3 regions of the Streptomyces sp. NPDC033270 genome follow, and region 3 is predicted to be linked to each of the others. Evidence: riboswitches for the same ligand, from Rfam matches in the RefSeq annotation. Region 3 holds a riboswitch; each other region holds the start of a gene.
The links. Region 3 has a riboswitch for cyclic di-AMP ahead of ACZ5XZ_RS11400 (M23 family metallopeptidase). Riboswitches for the same ligand answer to the same signal wherever they lie in the genome.

Region 1 (6,156 bases), on a different contig from region 3:
GGCGATCCGCAGCTCGCACTGACCGCCGTAGAGCGGGTTCTGGACATCACCCGCGAGGAGGTGCAGGCGGTCGCCAAGGCCCGGCTGCGCCCCGACAACCGCGCGGTGCTGGTCTACGAACCCACCGAGCCGACCGACGCCGCCGACACCGAGGAAGGGGAGGCGGACCAGTGAGCGACGCCACCAACCGCGCAGGGTCCCCCATGAGCACCATGGAATTCCACCCCCAGCCCCGGGGCGGCGCGCCCAAGCCGTGGGCCTTCCCCGCCCCCGACCGCAGCCAACTCCCCAACGGGCTCACGCTGCTGACCAGCCACCGCCCCGGCCAGCAGGTCGTCGCCGTCGAGGTCAACCTCGTCGCGCCGCTGGACGCCGAGCCCGAGGGCCTGGACGGCGTCGCCACGATCATGGCGCGTGCGCTGTCGGAGGGCACCGACAAGTACGACGCCGAGGAGTTCGCCGCCGAGCTGGAGCGCTGCGGCGCCACGCTGGACGCGCACGCCGACCACCCCGGGGTACGGGTCTCCCTGGAGGTCCCGGCCTCCCGGCTGCCGCGCGCGCTCGGCCTGCTCGCCGACGCGCTGCGCGCCCCCGCCTTCCCGGACAGCGAGGTCGAGCGGCTGGTGCGCAACCGCCTCGACGAGATCCCGCACGAGCTCGCGAACCCGGCCCGGCGTGCCGCCATGGCGCTGTCCAAGGAGCTGTTCCCGGCCACCGCCCGCATGTCGCGGCCCCGCCAGGGCACCGAGGAGACCGTGGCCCGCATCGACGCGGCGGCCGTCCGGGCCTTCTACGACGCCCATGTGCGGCCCGCCACGGCCACCGCCGTCATCGTCGGCGACTTCACCGGTGTCGACCTGGACGCGGCGCTCGCCGAGACCCTCGGCGCCTGGAGCGGCTCGACGGCCGAGCCGCTGAAGGCCGCGCCGATCGTCGCCGACGACACCGGCCGTGTGGTGATCGTGGACCGCCCCGGAGCGGTCCAGACGCAGCTGCTCATCGGCCGGATCGGGGCCGACCGGCACGACCGGGTGTGGCCGGCGCAGGTCCTCGGCACGTACTGCCTGGGCGGCACCCTCACCTCCCGGCTGGACCGTGTGCTGCGGGAGGAGAAGGGCTACACCTACGGGGTGCGCGCCTTCGGCCAGGTACTGCGCTCCACCGCCCCCGCCTCCCCCGAGGGGGCGACGGGCGCGGCCCTGCTGGCCATCAGCGGCTCGGTGGACACCGCCTCCACCGTCCCGGCGCTCCAGGACCTCTGGCAGGTGCTGCGGACCCTCGCGGCGGAGGGGCTGACGGACGAGGAGCGCGATGTCGCCGTCCAGAACCTGGTCGGCGTCGCGCCGCTGAAGTACGAGACCGCGGCGGCCGTCGCGGGCACGCTGGCCGACCAGGTGGAGCAGCAGCTCCCGGACGACTTCCAGGCGCAGTTGTACGTCCGGCTCGCGGAGACCGGCACGGTCGAGGCGACCGCGGCGGCGGTCAGCGCCTTCCCGGTGGACCGGCTGGTGACGGTCCTGGTGGGTGACGCGGCCCAGATCGCCGAGCCCGTCAAGGCGCTGGGGTTGGGCGAGGTGACGGTGGTCGGCGGCTAGCCGACCCGGAAGGCACGCCCCTTCCGCCCCGTATGACGGCGGATCAGTTTCGAGCGACGGCTCCCGTGGTGCTCTCTGCCACGGGAGCCGTCGTATGTCCGGTTTATGACGACTGGCTGCGCTGCCTCTTGTGGCATCCCGCACAAAAAAGCGGTTCTGTTTGGCGATCGAAAGTTGCCCCGATTAGCGTCGGTCCGGCTGTTCGTCACAACTCCGCCACAACAGTGGCACCGGACAGTCATCGCCGAGTCCCCGTACGGCGCGAGCCAGGGGAGCCGGGGACCCACACGTCCCTGGGGTGAATCGGACCCCTCTCCGGAGGAGCCCGTAGGAGACCTTCCTGCTCCGAACCCGTCAGCTAACCCGGTAGGCGAGAAGGAAGGAAAGGACAAGCCAGTACATGGCGTTCATACGTGCCAGCGGGAAGCACCGTCGTGCGAGCCGCACCGCCCGCTCGACCCGCAACATCGCAGGCATAGCCACCCTCGCGGCCTCCGGCGTTGTGGCCTCGGTGGCCTCGCCGGCGCTGGCCGCCACGGACGAGGCGCGCACCCACGACACCGGTCTGCAGCAGGCCGTCGTCCTCGGTGACGAGCTCGCCAACCGCATCGAGGCCCAGGCCGACGCGCAGCAGGCCGACGCCGAGGCCGCCGCCGCGAGGGCGAAGGCCGAGGCCGTCGCCAAGAAGCAGGCCGAGGAGGCCCAGCGGCGCGCCGAGGCGGCCCGGAAGAAGGCCAAGGCCGAGCGCGAGGCCAAGGAGCGCGCCGCCCGTGAGGCCGAGCGCAAGCGCCTCAACGCCTTCGTCGCCCCGATCGCCGGCTCCTACGTGTCCACCGCCTACAAGGCGTCCAGCGGCCTGTGGTCCTCGGGCAGCCACACCGGCATCGACTTCCACGCCGCCTCCGGGACCTCCGTCCACGCCGTCGGCGCGGGCACCGTCGTCGAGGCCGGCTGGGGCGGCTCGTACGGCAACAACGTCGTGATCAAGATGAGCGACGGCACGTACACCCAGTACGGCCACCTGTCGTCGATCTCCGTCTCGGTCGGCGAGAGCGTCACCCCCGGCAAGCAGATCGGGCTCTCCGGCGCCACCGGCAACGTCACCGGCCCGCACCTGCACTTCGAGGCCCGCACCACCGCCGACTACGGCTCGGACATCGACCCGATCGCGTATCTGCGCACGCACGGCGTCGACGTCTGATGCACCGCAGCCGCCTCCGCCTCGCCTGACACACCGCTTCGCCCGATGCCGGCGCCGTCCGCTGGCCAAAAAATATCCATGGATAAGCGGAGTCCGTCGGAAAAGCCGTCCCGGTCGAATAGAGTCACGGAAAAGTCGTCAACCGGCGGCTTTTCCAGGGGATTACGGCGGAGGCACGGACGATGCGAGGCCATATTTCCGCGCATGCGGTGTGCACGGCGATTCGCGAGGACATTGTCTCCGGTGCGCTGGCGCCGGGGAGCCGGCTGATCGAGGAGATCCTGGCGGCGCGTTACGGCGTCTCCAGGGTGCCGGTCCGCGAAGCGCTGCGCACCCTGCAGTCGGAGGGCTTTGTCACCACCCGCCACCACGCGGGCGCCTGTGTCGCCGAGCCCACCGAGCAGGAGGCCGCCGACCTGCTGGATATCCGCGCGCTGCTGGAGCCGCTGGGCGCCGCCCGCGCGGCCGCCCGCCGCAGCCCGGCCCACCTCAAGGTGCTGCGCGGACTGGTGCGGCTCGGACGTGAGCGGGCGCGCCACGGCAACGCCGCGGACCTGCGCCAATTGGACGGCTGGTTCCACGAGACGCTCGCCCAGGCGGCCGGCAGCCCCAGCCTGACCGCGCTGCTGACCCAGCTGCGGCGCAAGATCGAGTGGATGTACGCGGTGGAGCCGCCGGCCAGGGCCGGCGAGTCCTGGGACGATCACGGCGCGGTGCTGGACGCGGTGGCCCGGGGGGACGCCGAACGCGCCCGCGCCCTGATGGCGGCCCATATCGAGCGTTCACTGCCGGTCTACCGGCTGCGGCGCCCGACCAAGGCCGAGGTGAGGGATCCGAAACGGCCCGTCAACACAGCGCGCGCCCGCTCTTAACAGGGGCCCCGTATACAAAGAGGTGTGCGGGGGGAATGGCACGCGCGGGGGAATAGGCGCGAGGGCTGCGGCGATTTCTCGTGTGGCGCCGGTATTCCGTCGCCGCGCACCCGTATTCGGATTTCCGGTGCTCTTGTGCCGGGCGCCGAACCGTACGGCCTTTTCCGGGGAATTGATTCAGTGGCGGCGGGGCACGGCGCCGCTGTGCGGCATTTCAGGTGGATGCCGGCCGGGGTGAAGAATCGCGACGGCAGCGAAACGGCCCCGCCGCGACGACCGGGTTCCGGTCACCGCGGCGGGGCCGCCGCATACAGAGCGTCCTGGAGGACTCAGACGGTCTCGGGAAGCTCCTCGAGACCCTCGGCGACGAGCTTCGCCAGGCGGTCGAGCGCGGCCTCGGCACCCTCGGCGTCGGAGGCCAGCACGATCTCCTCGCCGCCCTGGGCGCCCAGGCCCAGCACCGCGAGCATGGAGGCGGCGTTGACGGGGTTGCCATCAGCCTTGGCGATCGTCATCGGGACGCCGGAGGCGGTGGCCGCACGGACGAAGATCGACGCGGGGCGGGCGTGCAGGCCCTCGGCCCAACCGACATTGACGCGGCGCTCTGCCATGGTGTTGCCCTTCAAAGTCGTGACAGTTGTCTAGACCAGTCTCTCACGCTGTCGGGAGTGCTCCGGCAGCCCCGAGTCCTGTCCCGAGCGTACGCGCGCGGGTCGGTTGTCAGTGCCCGGTCGTACTCTGTCCGCATGCAGAAGCCGCCGGATCATGCATACCCGACCCACTGGGAAGCCGACGTGGTGCTGCGCGACGGCGGCACGGCGCGGATCCGCCCCATCACCCCCGATGACGCCGAGCGGCTGGTCTCCTTCTACGAACAGGTCTCGGACGAGTCGAAGTACTACCGCTTCTTCGCCCCCTACCCGCGGCTGTCCGACCGCGATGTACACCGCTTCACCCACCACGACTACGTCGACCGCGTCGGACTGGCCGCCATGGTCGGCGGCGAGTTCATCGCCACCGTCCGCTACGACCGGATCAACGACCAGGGACTGCCCGCCAAGGACCCCGAGGACGACCAGGCCGAGGTCGCCTTCCTCGTCCAGGACGCCCACCAGGGGCGCGGGGTGGCCTCCGCCCTCCTGGAGCACATCGCGGCGGTCGCCCGTGAGCGCGGCATCAGGCGGTTCGCCGCCGAGGTGCTGCCCGCCAACTCCAAGATGATCAAGGTCTTCACGGACGCCGGGTACACCCAGAAGCGGACGTTCGAAGACGGCGTGGTCCGGCTGGAGTTCGACCTGGAGCCCACCGAGCAGTCCGTGGCCGTGATGCGCGGCCGCGAGCAGCGCGCCGAAGCCCGCTCGGTGCAGCGGCTGCTGGCCCCCGGCTCGGTCGCCGTCATCGGGACCGGCCGCGCCCCCGGCGGCATCGGCCGCACCGCGCTGCGCAACATCCTCACCTGCGGTTTCACGGGCCGGGTGCACGCCGTCAACCACGCCTTCCCCCAGGACATGCGGCGGCTCGACCCCGAAGGGGTACCGGCGGTCCGCGCGCTCGCGGAGATCCCCGAGCCCGTCGACCTCGCGGTCATCGCCGTCCCCGCCGACAGCGTCCCCGACGTCGTCCGGGACTGCGGCGAACACGGCGTCCAGGGCGTGCTGATCCTTTCCTCCGGCTACGCCGAGTCGGGCCCCGAGGGCAGGGACCGGCAGCGCGCCCTGCTCCGCCAGGCCCGCTCGTACGGCATGCGGCTCATCGGGCCGAACGCCTTCGGCCTGATCAACACCGCCGCCGACGTCCGGCTGAACGCCTCCCTCGCCCCCCGGATGCCCGGCTCCGGCCACATCGGCCTGTTCACCCAGTCCGGCGCCATCGGCATCGCCCTGCTCAGCGGACTGCATGCGCGCGGCCCCGGTGACGGCGGCATCGCCGGCATCTCCGCCTTCGTCTCGGCCGGCAACCGCGCCGACGTCTCCGGCAATGACCTGCTCCAGTACTGGCACGACGACCCGGACACCGATGTCGTGATCCTCTATCTGGAGTCCATCGGCAACCCCCGCAAGTTCGCCCGGCTCGCCCGCCGCACCGCCGCCGTCAAGCCGGTCGTGGTCGCCAAGGGAGCCCGGCACAACGGCACCGCCCCCCTCGGCCACGCCGTGCCCACCGTCCGTGTCCCCGACAGCACGGTCGCCGCCCTGATGCGCCAGGCCGGGGTGATCCGCGTCGACACGGTCACCGAGCTGATCGACGCCGGGCTGCTGCTGGCCTCCCAGCCGCTGCCGGCCGGCCCGCGCATCGCCATCCTCGGCAATTCCGAGTCGCTGGCGCTGCTGGCCTACGACGCCTGCCTGACCGAGCGGCTGCGTCCGCTGCGCCCCCGAGTGCTGGCCTCCGCGGCCACACCGGAGGACTTCCGTACGGCGCTCGCCGAGACGCTCTCCGGCGACGGCTGCGACGCCGTGATCGTCACGGCCATCCCCTGGGTGGGGGA
Region 2 (6,156 bases), on a different contig from region 3:
CGCGCCGATCACGTCGACCCGGCCCGGGTGCATGACCGGGATGGCCGCCCGCTCGGCGTGGGTGGCGGACAGCAGCTGCTCGGTGATCTCACGGACCTTCGCCAGCGAGATCCGCGCGTGGTGGATGGCCTCGGAGTCGTAGTGGTCCAGGCCCAGCGCGATACCGGCGACGGTGGTGACCGAACCGGCCAGGCCCACCAGCGTGGCGGCCTCGCTCAGCGGGACGGTCCGCTCCGCCCGGTCCAGCGCCGCGGCGATGTCCGCCTTCATGGCGGTGATCTGCCCCGGGGCCGGCGGGTCGCTGATCTCTCCCCCGTGCAGCAGGTGCCGCTCGGTCATCCGCACGCAGCCGACGTCGACGGAGCACGCGGCGCGGTAGGAACTGCGCGGCGAGGCGTCCTGGGAGTCGCCGAGGACGAACTCCGTCGAGCCGCCGCCGATGTCCACCACCAGGAAGGGCTTGGCCAGGTCCGGGCGGCCCGCCAGCTCCTTGGTGGCGCCGTTGAAGGAGAACTCCGCCTCCTGGTCACCGGTGATCACCTCGGGCTCCACGCCCAGGATGTCCACGACACCGCGGACGAAGTCCTCGCGGTTCTCCGCGTCCCGGGAAGCGGAGGTGGCCACGAAGCGGACCTGCTGCGCGCCCAGGCTGCCGATCACCGCGGCGTACTCCCGGCAGGCCGCGAAGGTCCGCTCCAGCGCCTCCGGCGACAGCCGCCCCGTACGGTCCACGCCCTGTCCCAGCCGGACGATCTGCATCCGGCGGTCGAGGTCCTTCAGCTCGCCCGTCACCGGGTCGGCGTCCGCGACGAGCAGGCGGATGGAGTTCGTACCGCAGTCGATGGCGGCGACCCGCTTCACTGGGAACCTCCCTGGTCGTCCTCGGCGCAGGGGCTCACACACGGCCCCTTCTTCCACCACTCCGGCAGCATCGCGATGGCCTCGTCCCCGAGCGGGTTGACACCGGGCCCGGCCGCCAGCGAGTGGCCGACGAGGACGTGCAGGCACTTGACCCGGTCGGGCATGCCGCCCGCGCTCGGGAAGCCCTGGAGCACCTCGATGGCGTCCCGCCGCCGGATGTAGTCCTCGTGGGCCGCGCGGTAGGCGGCGGCCAGCTCCGGGTCGGTCGCCAGCCGCTCGGACATCTCCTTCATCACGCCGTTGGCCTCCAGCGTGCCGATCGCGGAGGCCGCGCGCGGGCAGGTGAGGTAGTAGAGCGTGGGGAAGGGCGTGCCGTCCTCCAGGCGCGGCGCCGTCTCGACGACGTCCGGCTGGCCGCACGGGCAGCGGTGCGCGATGGCGCGCAGCCCGCGGGGCGGGCGGCCGAGCTGCTCCTTGAAGGCCGCGATGTCCGCGGCGGTGGGCTCGGTGGGCTCGGTCTGGGGCGGAGGGGTTTCCATGTGCGCTTTCGGTGAGGTGGGTGGGGAGGCGGCGGTGCGGACCGCCTGGTGTCGACAGTACGGGCTGCCCCGCGCCGGCGGTACGGCCCGCGGCGCACCGGCGTAGGGGGCTCGGCGCTACCGCTTGTCGGCCGCGTCGACGGCGCTCCACAGATTCTCGTACCAGGGGCGCCGCGCCGCCTGCGGTCCCTTCGGGGCGGCGGCGGAACCGGAGCCGTCCTGGACGAGGTAGCCGGTCTCCCCCGGCATGACGTAGTGCAGCTGCCGGCGGGCCTGCTGGCGTACGTACTCCGGGTCCTGCCACCGGGCCCGCTGCTCGCGCAGCCGGTCCAGCTCGGCACCGGCGTCCTGGGCCTTGCGGCGCTGTTCGGCGATGTCGGAGCGCTGGGAGATGTACTGCCTTATCGGGTACGCGAGGGCGACCACCAGGGAACACATCACCAGCGCCAGCAGGGCGGCGCGGCCGGTGAGGCGGTTGCGTCGGGGCGGGCGGGCTCGGTAGACGCGGGCGGCGGCCTGCTCGCCGAGCGCCTTGAGTCGGGTCGCGGTCGAGAACCGGTCCGCGGGCACGTCGTCTCCCCTTCACTGACTGACGCCGGACTGCAAAAGCGGGTACGTCCCCGGCAACGGTACGGGACCGTCGCCGGGGACGTACGAGGCGTTCGGCCGTGACGTCAGCCGATCAGCCGTTACGCAGAGCGCTGTGCCGAATCAGTTCGCAGAGCGCTGTGCCGATTCAGTTCGCAGAGCGAAACCGCGGGAAGGCGGAGCGGCCGGCGTAGACCGCGGCGTCGTCGAGGATCTCCTCGATGCGCAGCAGCTGGTTGTACTTGGCGACGCGCTCGGAGCGGGCCGGGGCACCGGTCTTGATCTGGCCGCAGTTGGTGGCGACGGCCAGGTCGGCGATGGTGACGTCCTCGGTCTCACCGGAGCGGTGCGACATCATGCACTTGAAGCCGTTGCGCTGGGCCAGCTCGACGGCGTCCAGGGTCTCGGTCAGCGAGCCGATCTGGTTGACCTTCACCAGCAGCGCGTTGGCGGAGCCCTCCTCGATGCCGCGGGCGAGGCGCTCGGGGTTGGTGACGAACAGGTCGTCGCCGACCAGCTGGACCTTGGCGCCGAGCTGGTCGGTGATGACCTTCCAGCCGGCCCAGTCGTCCTCGAACAGCGGGTCCTCGATGGAGACCAGCGGGTAGGCCGCCACCAGCTCCGCGTAGTACTCGGTCATCTCGGCGGCCGAGCGGGTCTGGCCCTCGAACTGGTACGAGCCGTCCTTGTAGAACTCGGAGGCGGCGACGTCCAGCGCGAGCGCGATGTCCTGGCCGGGGGTGTAACCGGCCTGCTTGATGGCCTCGAGGATGAGGTCGAGGGCCTCGCGGTTGGAGCCCAGGTTCGGGGCGAAGCCGCCCTCGTCGCCGAGGCCGGTGGACAGGCCGCGCTCCTTGAGGACCTTCTTGAGGGTGTGGTAGACCTCCGCGCCCCAGCGCAGCGCCTCGGAGAAGGACTCCGCGCCGATCGGCGCGATCATGAACTCCTGGATGTCCACGTTGGAGTCGGCGTGCGAACCGCCGTTGAGGATGTTCATCATCGGCACGGGCAGCACATGCGCGTTCGGGCCGCCGAGGTAGCGGAACAGCGGGAGGTCGCTGGCCTCGGAGGCGGCGTGCGCGACGGCCAGGGAGACGCCGAGGATGGCGTTGGCGCCGAGCGAGCCCTTGTTGTCGGTGGCGTCCAGGTCGAACATCGCCTGGTCGATCAGCCGCTGCTCGGTCGCGTCGTAGCCGACGAGCTCCGGGCCGATCTGCTCGATGACGGCCAGGACGGCCTTCTCGACGCCCTTGCCGAGGTAGCGGTTCGGGTCGCCGTCGCGGAGCTCGATGGCCTCGAAGGCGCCGGTCGAGGCGCCGGACGGCACGGCGGCACGGCCCGTGCTGCCGTCGTCGAGGCCGACCTCGACCTCGACCGTGGGATTACCTCGCGAGTCGAGAATTTCGCGGGCTACGACGACGTCGATGGACGGCACGTTGTCTCCTTCATGGGTGTCTGGAGTTCTGCAGCATGAGCCTAACGGCCCCTGGCGCGTCCGCTTGCCCTCGGCCCGCTCCGTGGGACGAAAAGATACTCAAAGGCGCAGTTCACGGGAGGTTTCGGCACATTGTTCGCTGAGCGGGGAAAAACGCTCGACGTTGCTGGTCACCGGCGTCGCGCGCCCCGGCGAACGGAGAAGCCCCGCCACGGCGCACTGGGGGGGGCGTGTGCGCCGGGCGGGGCAGTCTCACGAAGCGGCGGGGATCGCCGCGGGGGTCATGGGGGACCCGGTGAGCGGACGGCTCAGATGCTGAGCTGCTGACCCGGGAAGATCAGGTTCGGGTTGCCGCCGATGACCGACTTGTTGGCCGCGTAGAGCGACTTCCAGTTGGTGCCGTGGGCCTTGGCTATCTTGGCGAGGGTGTCGCCCGCCTTGACGGTGTAGTCGCCGCCGCGCTCGGACTTCTTCGGGGCCGGCTGGGCCGTCTCGGCCTTGGGGGCGGCCGGAGCCTTCTTCACCTCGGGCTTGGCCTGCTCCTGCTTGGGGGCGGACTTGGCGGAGGTGTCGAGCTCGGGGGCCGGACCACCGGAGGTCAGGCCACCGGCACCGGCGCAGGACCAGGCGCCCGGGCCCTGGATGGCGAGGAGCTTCTCGGCGGCGGCGATCTGCTGGGTCTTGGTGGCCAGGTCGGCGCGCGGCGCGTACTGGGTGCCACCGGCGGCGGCCCAGCTGGAGTTGGAGAACTGCAGGCCACCGTAGTAGCCGTTACCGGTGTTGATCGACCAGTTGCCACCGGACTCGCACTGGGCGACCTTGTCCCAGGTGGCGACCGAGGCGGCGGAGGCGGACGTGGCGCCCATCAGCGGGACGGCGACGGCGGCACCGGCGACACCGGCGAGGGTGGCGACGCGGACGGCCTTGGAGGGACGACGGTGCTTGCCCTTGTTGATCAGCATGGTTCGTTCGTTTCCTCACCGACGCCTACGAGGTGAGCTGTCGGGTTCGGGCTGTGAGTCGCCCGGCCGGGCGCGCATGGCGCACCTGGCTTCACCCCAAGCCGGCTGACCCGCTTTCACGGGCCGGGCCGGCGCCTACCTTGGTTCCCCCGCTCCTGCCTTCGGCGCTTGCGCGTCAACTGCCTCCGACCACCGGCAGGATTCGGCGTGTGATCGAAGGGGCTCGCTTTGGCGAGCGGTCCTGACCGTAAGCAGTAATCCCCTTGGTGTTCAAACCCCACCTTCTGAACCAAGTTGACCGTTTTTGATCACGGGTTGGTCACATATCTGCAGGTGAGGCCCGGTATGACGGCGGCGGGCGGATCTGTGCGCCCGCCGCCCGACGAGAGCCTTGTCTCACTTTCCCAAAGGGGACGAAGGCGGCGAACTAGCCTTCCTTGTGCCCGAGATCGAGCCGCTGACCCGGCTGGATCAGGTTCTCGTCGGCCCCGATGACGCCCTCGTTGCGCTCGTAGAGCGCGGGCCAGCCGCCCGGCAGCCGATGGGCCGCGGCGATGGCTGACAGGCTGTCACCCGGGCGCACGGTGTAGTCGCCGCCCGCCAGGCCCGTGCGGCGCCCGTCGTCGCCGCGCGAGGCGTGCCGGCCGCCGGACGACCGGTCGCCGCCGTCGCTCTCGCCCGGGTCCGCGTCGCCGCGGTGCTTGCCCTTGCCGGGCGTCTGCCCGGGCGTACCGCTCGGGTCGGGGCGGTCGGCGTCGCCGGAGGGGTCGGTGGGGCGGGAGGCGTCGTCGCCCTGGTCGCCGGGCGTGGTGGAGTCGGACGGCTCCGGGGTCTTGGAGGTGTCACGGCCGTCGGACTCGGACGGCGCCGGCGTCTCCTGGGACGGCTCGTCGCCCGCATCGCCGCGCGAGTCGTCGGACGATCCGTCGCGGGATCCGTCAGGGGATCCGTCAGAGGACTTCTCACTGTCGCCCTTGTGGTCGCCCGTGTGGTCGCCCTCGTGGGCTCCGGAGTCGTCCGGGCGGTCGGGCGCATCGGACGAGCCGGTCGAGGGGGACCGGTCCCAGGGGGCCGGGTCGCCGTCGTCGTCGGACGGGTCGGGCAGCGGCGTGCTCGTGCTGCCCGGGTCGACCTCCGGTGCGCGGCCGTCCCTGGTGAGGCCGGCGTTGACGGCGCAGCTCGGCCAGGCGTCCGGGCCGCGGTCGTCGAGGATCGATTCGGCCACGGCTATCTGCTGGGCGCGGCTGGCGAGATCGGGGCGCGAGGCGTAGGCCCCGCCGCCGTAGTCGTCCCACATCTCCTGGGTCAGCTGCAGCCCGCCGTAGAAGCCGTTGCCCGAGGCGGCGCTCCACACCCCGCCGCTCTCGCACTGGGCGACCCGGTCCCAGGTCGCGGTGTCGGCGGCATGTGCCCCACTGGCGGAGAGCAGCGGCAGTGCGAGGCCCGCACCGGTTACTCCCGCCGTGACAAAGATGGCCGGTGCCTGACGGGGGCGACGGTGTCGGCCGTTCCCGGAACGCATGCGGATGCCTTTCGCGCGGCGGTTGAGTTGTTCGACGACCGTTCGATTCCCCACCCCTTCGGACGTCCGCTGACGCGGGCGCCCGTGTGAACGAATCGTGAATCCTGTCGACCGTCGGGTCGAAAGGTAGCCGGGGTCACGGGTAGTCACAAGCCGGTGTAGTGCAGATCACGTTAAGGTCACGCGACTGACGATCTGTCACCTTTGGTCGCGCCCCCGGTCAGGACCGCTCGGGCGTGAACTCCACCG
Region 3 (6,156 bases):
AAGCGTCTGATGAACGTATCCACCGGGGCCCGGCTGAACGTCTCCACCGGGGCCCGGCCCGTGACCCGTCCGGCCCCCGACGACTCGCCGCGTGCCCCCGTACCGGCAACCCTGGGGGAGTCGAGGCGGCCGACACGACGCTGCTCGTACGGAAGACGGGCGGGAGCGGAAGAGGCCGGTGCGGATGCGGCAGGTCGACGGGCCCCCTACGGGCGACGGGGAGCGGCGGGCGCGCCGTGAGCGGATGCCCCCGCCGGTGCGGCGCCTGGCGCGCTGGCTCCCCGCCCTGCTGATCGCCGCCGGCCTCGCCTTCGACCTGGGGACACCGCCCAGCTACACCGCGTCCCCCTTCTTCTCCGCCGCGCCGCTGGTCGCGGCGCCGCTTCTGTCGCTGGCCCACACCGCCGTCACGGCCGTGGCCGCCATGGCCGGCGAGGTCTGGGGGGTGACGTACCGCAGCGCCGCCCCGACCTACCACGAGTCGGTGACGGAGATCGCCACGGTCTTCGTCGTCGCCCTGCTGGCGCTGGTCATCAACCGGGTCGTACGGACCAGCGATGCCCATCTGGCGTCCGTACGGGACGTCTCGGAGGCCGCCCAGCGCGCCGTACTGCCGCTGCCGCCCGAGCGGCTGGCCGGGCTCGCGATCGCCGCCCGCTATGTGGGCGCGCGGGCGGACTCCGGGATCGGCGGCGACCTCTACGCGGTGCAGGACACCCCGCACGGCGTGCGGCTGATCGTCGGCGATGTGCGCGGCAAGGGCCTGGAGGCGGTGGAGGCCGCGGTGGTCGTCATCGGCGCCTTCCGGGAGGCGGCGGAGCAGGAGGCCACCTTGGAGGCGGTGGCCGGCCGGCTGGAGCGGGCGCTGCAGCGGGAGGGCAGGCGGCGCGGAGGGCTGGACCGGTTCGAGGGGTTCACCACTGCCGTGCTGGCCGAGATCCCCGCCAACGGGCGGCACGTACTGCGGGTCCTCAACCGCGGCCACCCGGCTCCCCTGATGCTCACCCTGGACGGCGGGCTGCGCGAGCTGGCCCCCGCGGCGCCGGCGCTGCCCCTGGGGATGAGCGAGGTGGCGAGCTGGCCCGACCGGTCGGACGAGACGTTTCTGCCGGCCGGCTCGCTGCTGCTGTTCTTCACCGACGGCATGACCGAGGCCCGCGACTTCCGCGGCCGTTTCTACAACCCCTCGAACCGGCTGCGCGGCCGCCGCTTCCCCGGTCCGGACGCCCTCCTGGACACCCTCGTCGAGGATGTGGCACTGCATACGCGCGGGGCGTCGGCGGACGACATGGCCCTGCTGGCGGTGCAGCGGCCCATGGGGGAGTAGGGCGGGACGAGGAGTGCCGGGCCGCCGATCAGGGCGGGGCAGGAGGAGGAGCGGGCTCGGTGAGCCCCTACGCGCCGCTTCTGCTCACGTCTTACGTCCCCGTTGCGGGTTCCGCGCCCGGCAGTCGGTGCAGGCTCTCGCCGTGCGGGCCGGTGAGCGCGACCGGGCGTCCGTCCAGGGCGAGGGTCAGCCGGCCGTCCTCCGGGCGCCCGGAGTGGTGCTCCGGCGCGGTGATCCACGGCAGGACCAAGTGGTGCTCGTTGGAGATCCAGTGCCCACCACCGGGCCGCCCGTCGAGCAGCGACCGTACGAGGCGCGCGAACTCCTCGCGGCGGGCGGGCGGAAGGTAGCTCAGCACCGCGCTGTGGAAGACGACCAGCGTCGCCTCGGGCGGCGCCGCGGCGGCCAGCGCGGGCAGCTCGTCGATCAGGTCGCCGCGTACGATCCGCGGTCGCGGCGCCGCCCGTACGGCCTCGACGGCGGCGGAGAGCCGCGCCGCACGCTCCCCCTCGCCCGGCCAGACGAGCGACTGGAGCCAGCGCAGATCGTCCGGTGCGCCGACGGGGTCGAGCGGGTTCAGATCGATTCCGGCCCGCCAGACGATCTCCGGCAGCCGGCCGGGCAGTTCCCCGGGCGCCCAGTCCGTACGGCAGTCGAACACCACCGGGCCGTCCGGCGGCCCCACCTCGACGGTTCGCGGGCCGCCCGCCGGCCGCCCTTCGTACCCGGTGGCGGACTCGTCCTGGTACCGGTACCGGTAGCTGTCGGGATGCAGACACAGCCCTGCCGACGCGCCGACCTCCAGCAGCGCCAGCGGCTGCGGCAGACGGGCGAGCAGCGGCAGCAGCGTGGCGCAGCGGGCCGGCTCGTTGGTCTGGGTGGCGCGCTGCATGATCACCGCGCGGACCTCGTCCCAGTGCCGGACCGTCCACTCGCGCCAGCGACCGTACGCGGCCTCGCCGCGCGGGCCCTGCTCCGCGTGCGGGCCGTCGAGGTGCCGGACGGCGGCGAGCAGGAGGTTCGGCTGCTGCTTGTTGCCGGCCGGCAGCGATCCCGACAGCAGATCGCAGAACTCCGGGTCCTGGCTGATCCGCGCGGTCAGTTCCGCGTGGGCGTCGGACCGTCCCCGCGCCTCCTGCCACGAGAACTCCCGGTAGCGCTCCGCCACATCCACCGCCGCGCTCCGGCCGATACCGCCCTTGACGTTTCCGGAGCTCACGGTGCTCCCCGCGCTCTCGACGTTGACGACCATGATCCGACGTTACGCCCTCACGTTCCGTAACTGGGGGGCGCCCCTCCGCATAACGACTGACGCACAATCAGCGCGAGATCGTTTAGCGGCGCATGGTCAACTCGCCCGCTTTGTGGGCATGGTGACCGAAAAAGTCCAGGCCAAACCTCATGCGGAACGGATAAGGATTCCCAGGAAGGCTTGGAAAACAGTCACGACCTCTATTACTGTCCGATAACGCAGCGCGGTCGTCCCAGCCGTCGCAAGAGGCGGCACCGCGCGCCGACGCCGAATCCCGCACGCGCTTTTCACGCATCTCCAGCACTTCGAACTGCACCAAGGGAACCGGGGAACCACCACCTTGGGGTGAATCGGGCGCCTCCGCCAGAGTGGCCCGTAGGAGACCTTCCTGCTCCGAACCCGTCAGCTAACCCGGTAGGCGAGAAGGAAGGAAAGGAGTGCGCCCCCGTGGCGTCCAACAGGCCTGCCCCCGAGGCTTCGCCCGCATACCGACTCGACGACCGAGGTGCCTTCGAAGGATCGGGTGATCCGGAGGGCACGGCGGGCATCGACGGCGACGGCCCGTGGGAGGAATGGAATCCCACCGAGGAGTCGCTCCGACCGGTCCGCGGCAAGCACCGGGTGGCCAAGCAGCGCGGCGGCGGACTCGCCCGTAGTGGCACGGTCCTGGGTGTCGGCGTCATCGCGGCGGTCGGCGCGGGTGGCATGGCCACCGCCGAGAACCGTCCGCCGGTCCCGATCTCCATGCCCGACATCGGCGGCATGGCCCACGACATCTCCGACAGCCTTCCGGATGCTGAGTCCCTCCCGGGGCTCGGCGGCCTCATATCCGACTCCGGCGCCGATTCCGCCGCAACGGCCTCCGGAAGCGACTCCGCCGACCCGGTCGCCGCCGGCCCGCTCTCCCAGGCCACCCAGACCGGCACGTCCGGTACGGGCACCAACGCCGGCGAGGCGCTGCGCAGCCGCATCCTCCAGCAGGCCGACGCGCAGCAGGGCGCCGCCGAGGAGGAGGCCCGCGAAGCGGCCGAGGGCGCCGCCATCAAGCAGGCGGCGACGGAAGCGTCCGCGGCCCAGAAGACGGCCCAAAACGCGGCGGACAAGGCCGCGGCGGCCAAGAAGGCGGCAGAGTTGGAGGCCAAGCGCAAGGCCGAGGAGGCGGCGCGCCGGAAGGCGGAGGCCGAGCGCCTGGCCCAACTGGCGAAGAGCTTCATCGCCCCCGTCTCCTCCTACACCCTCACCGCCAGCTTCGGCCAGGCCGGCGACCGCTGGGCCGCCGACCACACGGGCCAGGACTTCGCCGCACCGACCGGTACGCCCATCAAGGCGGTGCACTCCGGCACCATCACCCAGGCCGGCTGGGCCGGTTCGTACGGCTACCGCATCGTCCTCACCCTCGACGACGGCACCGAGCTGTGGTTCTGCCATCTGTCCTCGATGGTGAAGACCTCGGGCAAGATCAGCACCGGCGAGGTGATCGGCCGCGTCGGCGCCACCGGCAACGTCACCGGCCCCCACCTCCACCTGGAGGTACGCCCCGGCGCCGGCGACCCGATAGACCCGATGCCGTGGCTGCGCGACCACGGTGTGAACGTCTGAGGCCCCGGCCCGCCCGGAGACGCGCCTGAGGGCCTGCCGGGAGGCGGCCTGAGTGTGTCACGGGAGGCTATTTCCGAGTGCTGGCCCCGGGGGCATCCCACATCCCTGGGGCCTTCCTCGTCGGGCGCCCCTCATTGGCGCCCCCAAAGTCCTTCCCCCCAAGCCCTTCCCCCCAAAGTCCTTCCCCTCAAAAAAGTCCTTCTCCCCAAAGGGCTTTGCCCGCATTGATTGACCTCCCCTTGACTTCTCCCGGGGAATAACTCCCCTCCCCGCCACGCTGCAACCACGCATGACCTCGACACACTCCACCCCCCAAAACCGCCGGAACCTCGGCTCGCTCGCCGTTTCCCCGCTCGCCCTCGGGGGCAACGTCTTCGGCTGGACGGCCGACGAAGCCGAGTCGTTCGCCGTGCTCGACGCGTATGCGGCAGGCGGTGGCAACTTCATCGACACCGCCGATGCCTATTCGGCCTGGGTGCCCGGCAACAAGGGCGGCGAATCCGAGACCGTCATCGGCAACTGGCTGGTCTCCCGCGGCAATCGCTCCGAGATCGTCGTCGCCACCAAGGTCGGCGCCCACCCCGACTACAAGGGCCTGAGCCCGGCCACCATCAAGTCCGCGGTCGATCAGTCCCTCACCCGTCTGCGCACCGACTACATCGACCTCTACTACACCCACTACGACGACGAATCGGTCGAGGTCTCGGAGATCATCGGCACCCTCGACGAGCTCGTCCAGGCCGGCAAGGTCCGTGAGATCGCCGCCTCCAACATCTCCGCGCCGCGTCTGGCGGAGTCCCTGGCCTTCTCCGCCCGCGAGGGTGTGGCCCGTTACGTCGCCCTCCAGCCGCACTACAACCTGGTCTCCCGCGACACCTACGAGGGCGAACTCGCCGACGTGGCGGCCCGCGAGGGCGTGGCCGCCATCCCGTACTGGGCCCTCGCCTCCGGCTTCCTCACCGGCAAGTACCGCCCGGGCACCGATGTCGACAGCGCCCGCTCCGCAAAGGCCGGCCAGCACCTTGCCACCGACCGCGGGCTGCGCGTCCTGGAGGCCCTCGACACGGTCGCCGCCGCGCACGAGGCCGAGGTCGCCACCGTCGCCCTCGCCTGGCTGGCCGCCCAGCCCACCGTCGCGGCGCCCCTCGCCAGCGCCCGCACGGTCAGTCAGCTGGCGCCCCTCCTGGCCGTCGCCGACCTGACCCTCACGGAGCCCGAACTCACCCTCCTGACCGAGGCTTCGGCCTGATCCACCCACGGCGTGGACGGGGGGGGGGGGGGGGGGGGGGGGGGGGCCCACCCCCCCCCCCCCCCCCCCCCCCCCCCGTACCCGGCCTCGCCGGTCGCCGGCCTCACTTCCCCCGACGGTCAACCACCGCCCACGACGCCAGCGCGACCCCGCCCGCGACCGCGAACACCGAAGGCCAGGCCCCGATCTTCTTCGCCAGCGGATGGGACCCCACAAAGGCCGCCACATACGCCCCACTCAACGCCGCCGCGGTCTTGGCCCCGGCCTTCTCCTGCCACCCCTTGGCCGCCACGGCCCCCGCCGCCGCGAGCGCCACCCCACCCAGGGGCCGCTTCTTGGTCCAACGGGCCACGCCGTAGCCGCCCAGCAGCCCACTCGCCGCAACCACACTCGTCGGTACGCCGGCCATCACAATCCTCCCGATCAGAGTCAACTTCCCCGAGCCTACGCGCGGGCGTTCATGTGGGGCTGCGGCGATCGGGGTGACGTGGCGATCAAGAGGTTGGCAGTATTCCTCCATGACGAAGGCGAAATCGCGAAACCCCGTCAAGTTTGGCGCCCCAGCGGGGGTCTATGAAGGTCAGCACTTCGAGGGGCATGCGGAGTTGCACGCTCAGGGAGTGCATCGCCAGCTCGGAAGAGGAATCTCCGGTACCGCGACAGAAGGCGTCGACTCCATCGTTCTCTCTGGTGGCTACGTCGACGATGAATATGGCGAAACCGAGATCG

Region 1: another riboswitch for cyclic di-AMP. It lies ahead of ACZ5XZ_RS24100 (M23 family metallopeptidase); the one in region 3 lies ahead of ACZ5XZ_RS11400 (M23 family metallopeptidase).
Region 2: another riboswitch for cyclic di-AMP. It lies ahead of ACZ5XZ_RS31750 (transglycosylase family protein); the one in region 3 lies ahead of ACZ5XZ_RS11400 (M23 family metallopeptidase).

Annotation. Positions count from the first base shown of each region.
Region 1 covers NZ_JBVIRA010000018.1:44,851-51,006, reverse strand. The annotation lists gene ACZ5XZ_RS24110 (M16 family metallopeptidase) at 1-174, shown strand, start outside; gene ACZ5XZ_RS24105 (M16 family metallopeptidase) at 213-1,595, shown strand; cyclic di-AMP (ydaO/yuaA leader) riboswitch at 1,828-1,982, shown strand; gene ACZ5XZ_RS24100 (M23 family metallopeptidase) at 1,996-2,796, shown strand; gene ACZ5XZ_RS24095 (GntR family transcriptional regulator) at 2,979-3,668, shown strand; gene ACZ5XZ_RS24090 (HPr family phosphocarrier protein) at 3,998-4,279, opposite strand; gene ACZ5XZ_RS24085 (bifunctional acetate--CoA ligase family protein/GNAT family N-acetyltransferase) at 4,415-6,156, shown strand, end outside.
Region 2 covers NZ_JBVIRA010000028.1:99,819-105,974, forward strand. The annotation lists gene ACZ5XZ_RS31730 (Ppx/GppA phosphatase family protein) at 1-861, opposite strand, end outside; gene ACZ5XZ_RS31735 (DUF501 domain-containing protein) at 858-1,400, opposite strand; gene ACZ5XZ_RS31740 (FtsB family cell division protein) at 1,518-1,970, opposite strand; gene eno (phosphopyruvate hydratase) at 2,137-3,423, opposite strand; gene ACZ5XZ_RS31750 (transglycosylase family protein) at 3,732-4,385, opposite strand; cyclic di-AMP (ydaO/yuaA leader) riboswitch at 4,393-4,562, opposite strand; gene ACZ5XZ_RS31755 (LysM peptidoglycan-binding domain-containing protein) at 4,813-5,907, opposite strand; gene ACZ5XZ_RS31760 (cytochrome P450 family protein) at 6,128-6,156, opposite strand, start outside.
Region 3 covers NZ_JBVIRA010000005.1:317,214-323,369, forward strand. The annotation lists gene ACZ5XZ_RS11390 (PP2C family protein-serine/threonine phosphatase) at 185-1,327, shown strand; gene ACZ5XZ_RS11395 (DUF2332 domain-containing protein) at 1,419-2,579, opposite strand; cyclic di-AMP (ydaO/yuaA leader) riboswitch at 2,871-3,015, shown strand; gene ACZ5XZ_RS11400 (M23 family metallopeptidase) at 3,027-4,178, shown strand; gene ACZ5XZ_RS11405 (aldo/keto reductase) at 4,468-5,427, shown strand; gene ACZ5XZ_RS11410 (hypothetical protein) at 5,531-5,836, opposite strand; gene ACZ5XZ_RS11415 (YDG/SRA domain-containing protein) at 5,946-6,156, shown strand, end outside.